DNA from 2 places in the Ruegeria sp. AM9 genome. Region 2 is predicted to be linked to the other one. Evidence: riboswitches for the same ligand, from Rfam matches in the RefSeq annotation. Region 2 holds a riboswitch; the other holds the start of a gene.
What was found. A riboswitch is a leader RNA that binds a small molecule or an ion and turns the genes downstream of it on or off. The one in region 2 is predicted to bind thiamine pyrophosphate.
Positions count from the first base shown of each region.

Region 1: it holds a riboswitch for thiamine pyrophosphate, as region 2 does, so the genes downstream of both, thiB (thiamine ABC transporter substrate binding subunit) here and thiD (bifunctional hydroxymethylpyrimidine kinase/phosphomethylpyrimidine kinase) in region 2, are expected to answer to the same signal.

Region 1 is NZ_JBQFWY010000026.1:718-6,200, forward strand. It holds gene ACR0DO_RS19235 (bifunctional aconitate hydratase 2/2-methylisocitrate dehydratase) at 1-2,358, shown strand, start outside; TPP riboswitch at 2,527-2,632, shown strand; gene thiB (thiamine ABC transporter substrate binding subunit) at 2,665-3,645, shown strand; gene ACR0DO_RS19245 (thiamine/thiamine pyrophosphate ABC transporter permease ThiP) at 3,621-5,168, shown strand; gene ACR0DO_RS19250 (thiamine ABC transporter ATP-binding protein) at 5,155-5,483, shown strand, end outside.
Region 2 is NZ_JBQFWY010000003.1:140,739-146,221, forward strand. It holds gene dnaK (molecular chaperone DnaK) at 1-1,108, shown strand, start outside; gene dnaJ (molecular chaperone DnaJ) at 1,183-2,337, shown strand; TPP riboswitch at 2,614-2,720, shown strand; gene thiD (bifunctional hydroxymethylpyrimidine kinase/phosphomethylpyrimidine kinase) at 2,766-3,569, shown strand; gene ACR0DO_RS07910 (FAD-dependent oxidoreductase) at 3,566-4,543, shown strand; gene thiS (sulfur carrier protein ThiS) at 4,527-4,721, shown strand; gene ACR0DO_RS07920 (thiazole synthase) at 4,724-5,483, shown strand, end outside.

The sequences.
Region 1 (5,483 bases), on a different contig from region 2:
GCCGGCAATGCGGTGGCGAAGGACATTCTGGAAAGCTATGCCAAGGCCGAGTTCTTCACCAAGCTTCCTGATCTGGACGAAGAAGTAAAAGTCGTGACCTACATCGCCGGTGAAGGTGATATTTCGACAGACCTGATGTCGCCGGGCGCCGAGGCGCATTCGCGTTCTGACCGAGAGTTGCATGGCCAGTGTTTCAGCACTCCGGAAGCCCAGGCCGAGATTCGCGCATTGCGTGAAGCGCATCCTGATGCCCGCGTGATGATGATCTCGGAAAAAGGCACCATGGGCGTGGGGTCGTCGCGCATGTCAGGGATCAACAACGTGGCGCTGTGGACCGGCAAGCAGGCCAGCCCTTACGTGCCTTTCGTCAACATCGCGCCGGTCGTGGCAGGCACCAATGGTATCTCTCCGATCTTCCAGACCACCGTTGGCGTGACCGGTGGTATCGGCATCGACCTGAAGAACTGGGTCAAGAAGGTTGACGAAGACGGCAACGCGATCCTGAACAATGACGGCAACCCGATCCTGGAAGAGGCCTATTCGGTGGCAACCGGCACGGTTCTGAAGATCAACACCAAAGACCACAAGCTGCTGAGCGAAGATGGCGAAGAGCTGGCCGATGTGTCCGCGTCGTTCACGCCGCAGAAAGTGGAGTTCATGAAGGCGGGCGGGTCTTACGCCGTTGTCTTCGGCAAGAAGCTGCAGACATTTGCGGCCGAAACGCTGGGCGTCGAAGCTCCCTTGGTCTTTGCCCCGTCGAAGGAAATCAGCCACGAAGGCCAGGGCCTGACTGCGGTCGAGAAGATCTTTAACAAGAACGCGGTCGGCACCACGCCGGGCAAGACCTTGCACGCCGGTTCGGATGTGCGCGTCAAGGTAAATATCGTTGGCTCGCAGGATACCACCGGCCTGATGACCATGCAGGAACTTGAGGCGATGGCGGCAACGGTCGTGGCGCCCAGCGTTGATGGCGCCTATCAGTCGGGCTGCCACACCGCATCGGTCTGGGATACCAAGGCACAGGCCAACACGCCGCGCCTGATGAAGTTCATGAACGATTTCGGCCTTGTCACCGGTCGTGATCCGAAAGGCGTCTATCACGCGATGACCGACGTGATCCACAAGGTGCTGAACGATATCACCGTGGATGACTGGTCGGTCATCATCGGCGGCGACAGCCACACCCGCATGTCGAAAGGCGTGGCCTTCGGGGCTGACTCGGGCACCGTGGCACTGGCGCTGGCCACCGGCGAAGCCTCGATGCCGATCCCGGAATCGGTCAAGGTGACCTTCAAGGGCAACATGGCCGAGCACATGGACTTCCGCGATGTGGTGCACGCCACCCAGGCGCAGATGCTGGAACAGCATGGCGACAACGTGTTCCAGGGCCGCGTGATCGAGGTGCATATCGGCACGCTGCTGGCGGATCAGGCCTTTACCTTTACCGACTGGACCGCCGAGATGAAGGCCAAAGCCTCGGTCTGTATTTCGAACGACGACACGCTGATCGGTTCGCTGGAACTGGCCAAATCGCGCATCCAGATCATGATCGACAAGGGTATGGAGCATGAAAACGGCATGCTGCAAAAGCTGATCAACATCGCGGACGCCCGCATTGCCGAGATCAAGTCGGGTGAAAATCCGGCTCTGCGCCCCGATGACAACGCCAAATACTTCGCCGAAGTTGTCGTCGATCTGGATCAGATCGTCGAGCCGATGATCGCCGACCCGGACGTCAACAACGCCGATGTTTCCAAGCGCTACACCCACGACACGATCCGCCCGATCTCTTACTACAATGCAGAAAAGCAGGTGGATCTGGGCTTTGTCGGCTCGTGCATGGTGCACAAGGGCGACATCAAGATCGTCGCGCAGATGCTGAAGAACCTGGAAAAGGAAACCGGCAAGGTCGAATTCAAGGCGCCGCTGGTTGTAGCAGCCCCGACCTACAACATCATCGACGAGTTGAAGGCCGAGGGCGACTGGGAAGTGCTCGAGAAATACTCGGGCTTCGAGTTCGATGACCTGTTCCCGAAAACGCAGGCGCGCACCGAGTATGAGAACATTCTCTATCTCGAGCGTCCCGGCTGTAACCTCTGCATGGGCAACCAGGAGAAAGCCGCCAAGGGTGACACGGTTCTGGCCACCTCGACCCGCCTGTTCCAGGGCCGCGTCGTGGCAGATGCACCGGACAAGAAAGGCGAAAGCCTGCTGGCCTCGACCCCGGTTGTCGTGCTGTCGGCCATCCTGGGCCGAACGCCGAAGATCGAAGAGTACAAGGCGGCGGTCGAAGGCATCGACCTGACCAAGTTCGCCCCGCCCGTGGTGCCGGAAAACACCAAATCAGCGCATTTCTAAGACCAGTCAGGCCGGTTCATCACGAACCGGCCTGAACGTTTTCCGACAGCGGATTTCCTGATCCCGCCCGCTTGACCACGGTGATGTAAAAACACGAACCGGGCGGGTGAAATAGGTGAAACCCAACCAACAGGCGGGTTGTCTTTTGGTCGGTTCCCGCCTAGTCAGAGCCTCACCTCGGGGTGCGTGGCGCGACCACGCTGAGATGCCATTGGCGAACCCGTTGAACCTGAACCGGCTAGAACCGGCGGAGGGAAAGGTGACGGTTTCATCCATCCTTGCCCTCTCGCCGCAATGGAGGATGACATGAAACATCTGATGATTGCTGCGGGACTCCTGAGCGCAACCACGGCCATTGCGGCCGATAAACCTCAGCTGACCGTGTATACCTATGACAGTTTTGTCTCGGACTGGGGCCCCGGCCCACAGGTGAAAGAGGCGTTTGAGGCCGTCTGTGACTGCGAGCTGAACCTTGTCGGCGTCGAGGACGGCGCGGCGCTGTTGTCGCGCATCCGGCTTGAGGGTGAGAACTCGGACGCTGACGTTGTGCTGGGGCTGGATACCAACCTGATCAATGCGGCCAAGGAAACCGGCCTGTTTGCGCCCAGCTCGGTCAGCGCTGAATACACGCTGCCGATCGAGTGGACGGATGAGGTGTTCGCGCCCTATGACTGGGGCTATTTCGCCTTTGTCCATAACGCCGATGCTGCGGCGCCCGCGAATTTCCGTGAACTGGCCGAGGGTGACACCAAGATCATCATTCAGGACCCACGCTCCTCGACCCCCGGTCTGGGGCTGCTTTTGTGGGTGCAGGCGGCATATGGCGATGAGGCGGCAGATGTCTGGACCGGTCTGGCCGACAATATAGTGACCGTGACCAAGGGCTGGTCCGAGGCGTATGGCCTGTTTCTGGAAGGTGAGGCCGACATGGTTCTCAGCTACACTACATCGCCTGCCTATCACCTGATCGCCGAGGAAGACGCCAGCAAAGCGGCGGCTGCTTTTGACGAAGGTCACTATATGCAGGTCGAGGTCGCGGCAAAGCTGACCGGGACCGATCAGCCGGAGCTGGCGGATCAGTTCCTGAACTTCATGGTTTCGGACGCGTTCCAGCAGATCATTCCGACCACCAACTGGATGTATCCGGCGGTGACTCCGGCAGCAGGGCTGCCCGACGGATTCGACACGCTGATTCAGCCGGAAAAATCCCTGCTGTATTCTCCGGATGAGGCCGCCGCTGTGCGGGATCAGGCGCTTGCGGAATGGCTGAGCGCGCTCAGCCAGTAAGCCCCTGGCCGGGCGTTGGCGCGGCGGCTTTGGTGGCCGCGCTGATTCTGGGGACCCTTGCCGCTGTTGCCCTGCGAGCCGAGGCAGCGGGCGGCTTCGGCCCGGCGGATTGGGCTGCGCTGCGGTTCACACTTGTTCAGGCGGTATTGTCGGCCCTGTTCAGCGCGGCGCTGGCAGTGCCGGTGGCGCGGGCGCTGGCCCGGCGCCGGTTTCCGGGGCGGCGGGTGCTGATCGCGCTGTTGGGCGCGCCGTTTATTCTGCCGGTCATCGTGGCGATCCTCGGTCTGTTGCAGGTCTTTGGCCGCGCGGGTTGGATTTCGGATATTTTGGGAGTTTTCGGCCTGCCGCCGATGCGGATTTACGGGTTGCACGGCGTTGTGCTGGCGCATGTGTTCTTCAACCTGCCTTTGGCTACTCGGCTGATCTTGCAGGCGTGGCAGGAAATCCCCGCTGAACGCTTTCGTCTGGCCGCGCAGTTGGGCTGTGACGGCATGGCGATGTTCCGCCTGATCGAGCTGCCGATGCTGAGGCGCATCCTGCCCGGCGTGCTGGCGGTGATCTTTGCCATCTGTCTGACCAGTTTTGCCGTCGCCCTGACCTTGGGTGGGGGACCGCGGGCAACAATGATCGAACTCGCGATTTATCAGGCCTTTACCTATGATTTCGACCTTGGCCGGGCGGCATTGCTGTCGGCGTTGCAACTGGCCCTGACCGCAGCGGCTGCGCTGGCGGCCCTGAAGTTTTCGCGCGGCGACGGGTTCGGAGCAGGTCTGGACCGGGCCATCCGCCGCTGGGATGGCGGTGCGCCAATACTTGATGCGTTTTGGATTCTGGCCGCAGCGGCGTTTCTGCTGCTGCCTTTGGCGGCGGTGGTGATTTCGGGGCTCTCTGGGCTGTTCGAGATGCCTGCGCTGGTGTTCCGCGCCGCGCTGACCTCGGTATTGGTGGCGGCGGCCAGCACGGCGGTTCTATTGATGCTGGCCTTGCCCATGGCCACGGCCGTTGCGACCGGGCGGTACGGTATTGTTGAACTCAGCGGTATTCTGGGACTGGCGGCGTCGCCCTTGGTGATCGGCACCGGCCTGTTCATCCTGATCCGCCCGGTGGCCAATCCCACCGCACTGGCGTTGCCGGTCACGGCGCTGGTAAATGCGGTTATGGCGCTGCCGTTCGCCCTGCGTATTCTGGTGCCCGCCGCGCGGGACGTGGTCACCCGGCATGGGCGGCTGGCACTGTCACTGGATATGGACAAGAAGACGTTCCTCACCCGAATTCTGCTGCCCCGAATGCGCCCGCAAATCGGTTTTGCCGCAGGCCTTGCCGCCGCGTTGTCGATGGGCGATCTCGGTGTCATTGCGTTGTTCGCCGATCCGCAGATCGCGACCTTGCCGCTGCAGATTTACCGGTTGATGGGGGCTTACCAGATGCAGGCGGCGGCGGGGGCGGCGTTGTTGCTTTTGGTGCTGTCGATGGGGGCATTCTGGCTTTTGGATCGCGGAGGGCGATTACATGCTGAAACTTGACGGTTGCGTCATTGAAAACGGCGGTTTCGCCCTGGAGGCCGATTTTACAGTCGAGGCCGGGACCAGCGTTGCCATTGTCGGCCCCTCCGGCGCGGGCAAGTCGACGTTGCTTGAGGCAATCGCCGGGTTTCGCGGCCTCAAACAGGGGCAAATCCTGTGGCAGGGGCAGCGGATTTCCAACCTTGCCCCGGGAAGACGCCCGCTGGCGATGCTGTTTCAGGATGGCAACCTGTTCCCGCATCTGACGGTGGAACAGAACGTCGCCCTGGGCCTGCGCCCGAACGGGCGCCTGTCGGCAGAGGAGCAATCGCAGGT
Region 2 (5,483 bases):
CTCGACCTCGCAGACCGAAATCAACCAGCCGTTCATCTCGATGGGTTCGAACGGTCAGCCGCTGCACATGGTCATGAAACTGACCCGTGCCAAGCTGGAATCGCTGGTGTCGGACCTGATCAAGAAGTCGATGAAGCCCTGCCAGGCTGCTCTGAAAGACGCCGGTCTGTCGGCGGGTGACATTGACGAGGTTGTTCTGGTCGGTGGTATGACCCGGATGCCGAAAGTCATCGAAGAGGTCACCAAGTTCTTCGGCAAAGAGCCGCACAAGGGTGTGAACCCGGACGAAGTGGTCGCCATGGGCGCCGCCATTCAGGCCGGTGTTCTGCAGGGCGACGTCAAAGACGTGGTTCTGCTGGACGTGACCCCGCTGTCGCTGGGTATCGAAACGCTGGGTGGCGTGTTCACCCGCCTGATCGACCGCAACACCACGATCCCGACGAAAAAGTCTCAGGTTTTCTCGACCGCCGAAGACAACCAGAACGCCGTGACCATCCGCGTGTTCCAGGGTGAGCGTGAAATGGCTGCGGACAACAAGATTCTGGGTCAGTTCAACCTCGAAGACATCCCGCCCGCGCCGCGCGGTATGCCTCAGATCGAGGTGACCTTCGACATCGACGCCAACGGTATTGTCTCGGTTTCGGCCAAGGACAAAGGCACCGGCAAAGAGCAGAAGATCACCATCCAGGCCTCGGGTGGTCTGTCGGATGACGATATCGAAAAGATGGTCAAGGACGCCGAAGAGAACGCGGAAGCCGACAAGGAACGCCGCGAGCTGGTCGACGCCAAGAACCAGGCGGAAAGCCTGATCCACTCGACCGAGAAGTCGATGGAAGAGCACGCCGACAAGGTCGACCCGACCACCATCGAAGCTATCGAGCTGGCGATTGCCGCGCTGAAGGACGAGCTGGAAACCGAAAATGCCGACAAGATCAAGTCGGGCATCCAGAACGTCACCGAAGCCGCGATGAAGCTGGGCGAAGCCATCTACAAGGCGCAAGCCGATGAGGCCGAGGATGAGCCCGCGGCGGCGGATGCCGCTCCGGCTGGTGATGACGACATTGTCGACGCCGAGTTCGAAGACCTGGACGAAGACAAGCGTAACTAACGGGTAACCGGGCCAATGCGGGCCGGTCCGGTTGCCGGGCCGGCCCGATTACGTTGAGGCAGAAGGAAACACTGATGTCAAAACGCGACTACTACGATGTGCTCGGCGTGTCCAAGGGCGCATCGGCGGACGAGATCAAGAAGGGCTTTCGCACGAAAGCCAAGGAATTGCATCCCGACCGCAACAAGGACAACCCGGACGCCGAGGCCCAGTTCAAGGAAGCGAACGAAGCCTATGACGTGCTGCGCGATGCCGACAAAAAGGCCGCTTATGACCGTTTTGGCCATGCTGCCTTTGAAAACGGCATGGGCGGTGGCGGAGGTCGTCCCGGTGGCGGCTTTGGTCAGGGCGATTTTTCCAGCGCGTTCTCGGATGTGTTCGACGATCTGTTTGGCGATTTCATGGGTGGCCAGCGCGGTGGCGCCGGTGGCGGCCGTCGTGCCGCGCGCGGGTCCGACCTGCGCTATAACCTGCGTGTGACGCTGGAAGAGGCGTTCTCGGGCCTGCAGAAAACCATCAGCGTGCCTGCGGCCGTGGCCTGTTCGGCCTGTGACGGTTCGGGTGCCGAAGGCGGCGTGGAGCCGACCACCTGCCCGACCTGTTCAGGCATGGGCAAGGTCCGCGCGCAGCAGGGATTTTTCACCGTCGAACGCAGTTGTCCTACCTGTTCGGGTCTGGGCCAGATCATCAAGAACCCCTGTAAATCCTGCGGTGGCGCAGGCCGCGTGGAAAAAGAACGCGCCCTGTCCGTGAACATCCCTGCCGGTGTCGAAACCGGCACCCGTATCCGTTTAGCAGGCGAGGGTGAGGCCGGGATGCGCGGTGGCCCTCCGGGTGATCTGTATATCTTTGTCGAAGTGTCCGATCACAAACTGTTCGAGCGCGATAGTGTAAACCTCTATTGCCGCGTGCCGGTCAGCATGGCCAAAGCCGCGCTGGGCGGATCGATCGAAGTGCCCACCATCGACGGTGGGCGCGGTCGCGTGCAGATACCGGCCGGCAGCCAATCGGGCCGTCAGATGCGTCTGCGCGGCAAGGGTATGCCTGCCCTGCGCGGTGGCGGTGTTGGTGACATGTTCATCGAACTGGCCGTGGAAACACCGGTCAACCTGACCAGCCGCCAGAAAGAACTTCTGAAAGAGTTCGATGATCTGGGTGAAGATAACCATCCGGAATCAAATAGCTTTTTCTCATCCGTCAAGTCCTTCTGGGACGGGATGAAAGGCTGATACAACAAAACAGGCCGCACCGATTGGGGCGGCCTTTCGCTTAAGGGGGCTCTGCCCCCGCCGCCCTTTGGGCGACTCCCCCGGGATATTTATAGACAGATGAAGCAGGGGATCCGGACTTCATCTGTCTGAAAATATCCCGGAGCGCGAGGCAGAGCCTCGCTAAATTCCTTCAATTCATTGCGCGCGTATAGGTTGGTCTTATTTACCTGCCGGATGTGGTCTTACGATCCGAAGATTGCCGCTTGATTTTCTCCCCCTTGCCTGAGATTGTCCGCCCAACCGTTGGGGTGCCCCGATCAAGGGGCTGAGAGGCGTGAATGCGCTAACCCATCGAACCTGATCCGGGCAATACCGGCGTAGGGAACGGTCGTATACACTACAGACGTTTTCCATGCTGCGTTGCCCATTGATGATGGAGCAACGATATGGCGCATATTGCCCTGACTATTGCGGGCTCGGACAGTGGCGGCGGGGCCGGGATACAGGCGGATCTCAAGGCGATGTCCGCATTGGGCGTATACGGCGCCAGCGTGATCACGGCGGTGACGGCGCAGAATACCCGGGCCGTGACAGCGGTGCATGGGATTCCGCTGGATGTGGTGTCCGCCCAGATCGAGGCGGTTCTGACCGATCTGGACGTCGGTGCGATCAAGATCGGGATGCTGGCGACACCAGAGATCATACAGACGGTTGCGGACTCTATTGCCCGGTTTGATGGCCCGGTTGTGCTGGACCCGGTGATGATTGCCAAATCCGGGGATGCATTGCTGGCGCAGGACGCGGTGCAGACCTTGCGCGATATTCTTGTACCACAAGCTACGTTGCTGACCCCGAACCTGCCCGAGGCCGCCTGTTTGTTGGAGAGTGCCGAGGCCGAAACGTCTGACCAGATGGTTGCGCAAGGGCTGGCCTTGTGCGGGCTGGGTGCAGGTTCGGTGCTGATGAAAGGGGGACATGGCCGCGGGGATGTCTGCCGTGACATGCTGGTCGATGCCGCTGGTCTGGTGGCCGAGTTCACCGCCCCCCGACGCGAGACGCGAAACACGCATGGTACAGGGTGCACCTTGTCGTCGTCGGTTGCGGCGGGGCTGGCTCGGGGGCTTGGCCTGATTGATGCCGCTGCGCAGGCGCATGACTACCTGCAGGGGGCGATCGCCCGGGCGGACGGTTTGATGATCGGGCAGGGGCACGGGCCGGTGCATCACTTCCACCGGGTCTGGCCCGCGTGACGGTCTGGTCGGTCATAGGGTCCGGGGTGGCCGGATTGGCAGTGGCCAGCGAGCTTGTCTCGCGGGGCGCCAAGGTTCAGGTTTTTGATCCCGCAGGCCCTCCGGGTCCGCATGGGTGTTCCTGGTGGGCGGGCGGCATGCTGGCCCCGTGGTGTGAGTATGAAAACGCCGAGGAACCTGTGCTGCGGTTGGGGCAAGCTGCATTGGATTGGTGGGCGGCGCGCACGCCAGTGGAGCGGCAGGGAACGCTGGTTGTGGCCAACCCGCGCGATCTGCCTGATCTGCGCCGGTTTGCCCGCCGGACTGAGGGGTACAGCGAGGTCACTCAACCCGAAATCGCTCAATTAGAGCCTGATTTGCACGGATTCGCCAAGGGTCTTCATTTCACGAATGAAGCCCATCTGGACCCACGCCGGGCCTTGCGGGACCTTCATGGGCAACTGCTGGACCAGGGCGTCGAATTCCACCGCAAACTTGCCCCTTCACGGCTTGAAAATGCAATTGACTGCCGGGGTTTGCACGCCCGCGAGGTGCTGCATGATCTGCGCGGCGTGAAGGGTGAGATGCTGGTGATCCGCTGCCCGGACGTGACCCTGACCCGGCCCGTGCGTCTGCTGCACCCGAGGATGCCGCTTTACATCGTGCCGCGCGGGGACGGCGTCTACATGCTGGGCGCGACGATGATCGAAAGCGAGGACAGCAGCCGCATCACCGCGCGGTCGATGCTGGAACTGCTCAGCGCCGCTTATGCGCTGAACCCTGCTTTTGGTGAGGCCGAAGTGTTGGAGATTGGCGTCGATCTGCGCCCGGCCTTTCCCGACAACCTGCCGCGTATTCGACGGCTGGGGCGCACGATCTATGCCAATGGCCTCTATCGCCACGGCTATCTGCTGGCCCCGGCGCTGGCGCAGGGCGTGGCGGATCTGGCGCTGGACAACAAACATTCGGAGATGGTCGATGAAGATCGTGCTTAATGGCGAACCGCGCGAAGTGCGGGCTGAAACTCTTACGGAGCTGCTGGTCGAATGCGGATTCTCGGGGCGGGTGGCAACGGCCGTGAATGAGGATTTCGTGCCCTTGGGTCTGCGCATGGCCCACACATTGACCGACGGCGACCGGATCGAAGTTGTCGCGCCGATGCAGGGGGGCTGAAGATGAAGAGTTTCTACGGCACCTCTCTGCCCAACCCCCTGATGCTGGGTACGGCGCAATATCCCAGCCCCGCGACTCTGGAACAGGCGTTTCGGGACAGTGGAGCCGGGGTTGCCACGGTATCACTGCGGCGCGAATCCGGGGCGGGGCAGACATTCTGGCAGATGATCCGCGCATTGGGCGTGCTGGTCCTGCCCAATACCGCCGGGTGTCACACGGTCAAAGAGGCCGTGACCACCGCCCATATGGCGCGGGAGGTGTTCGATACCAAATGGATCAAGCTGGAACTGATCGGCCATACCGACAGCCTGCAGCCGGATGTGTTCCAACTGGTCGAGGCCGCCCGCATTCTGACCGAGGACGGGTTTCAGGTCTTTCCCTACACCACCGATGATCTGATCGTCGGCGAGCGCCTGCTTGAAGCTGGGTGCGAGGTACTGATGCCCTGGGGCGCGCCGATTGGATCGGGACGGGGGCTGAGCAACGAATACGCTCTGCGCGCGATGCGGGCTGAGTTCTCGGACGTGCCGCTGGTGATCGACGCCGGGATCGGTTTGCCCAGCCACGCGGCGCAGGCGATGGAGTTGGGATATGACGCGGTCCTACTGAACACAGCTGTGGCCCGGGCCGGAGACCCCGCAGCCATGGCACGCGCAATGATGCTGGCGATCGAGGCGGGGCAACTGGCCCATCAGGCCGACCCGATTGAGGCACGCGATATGGCCGAACCTTCCACCCCGGTGATCGGAAAGGCGTTCCTGT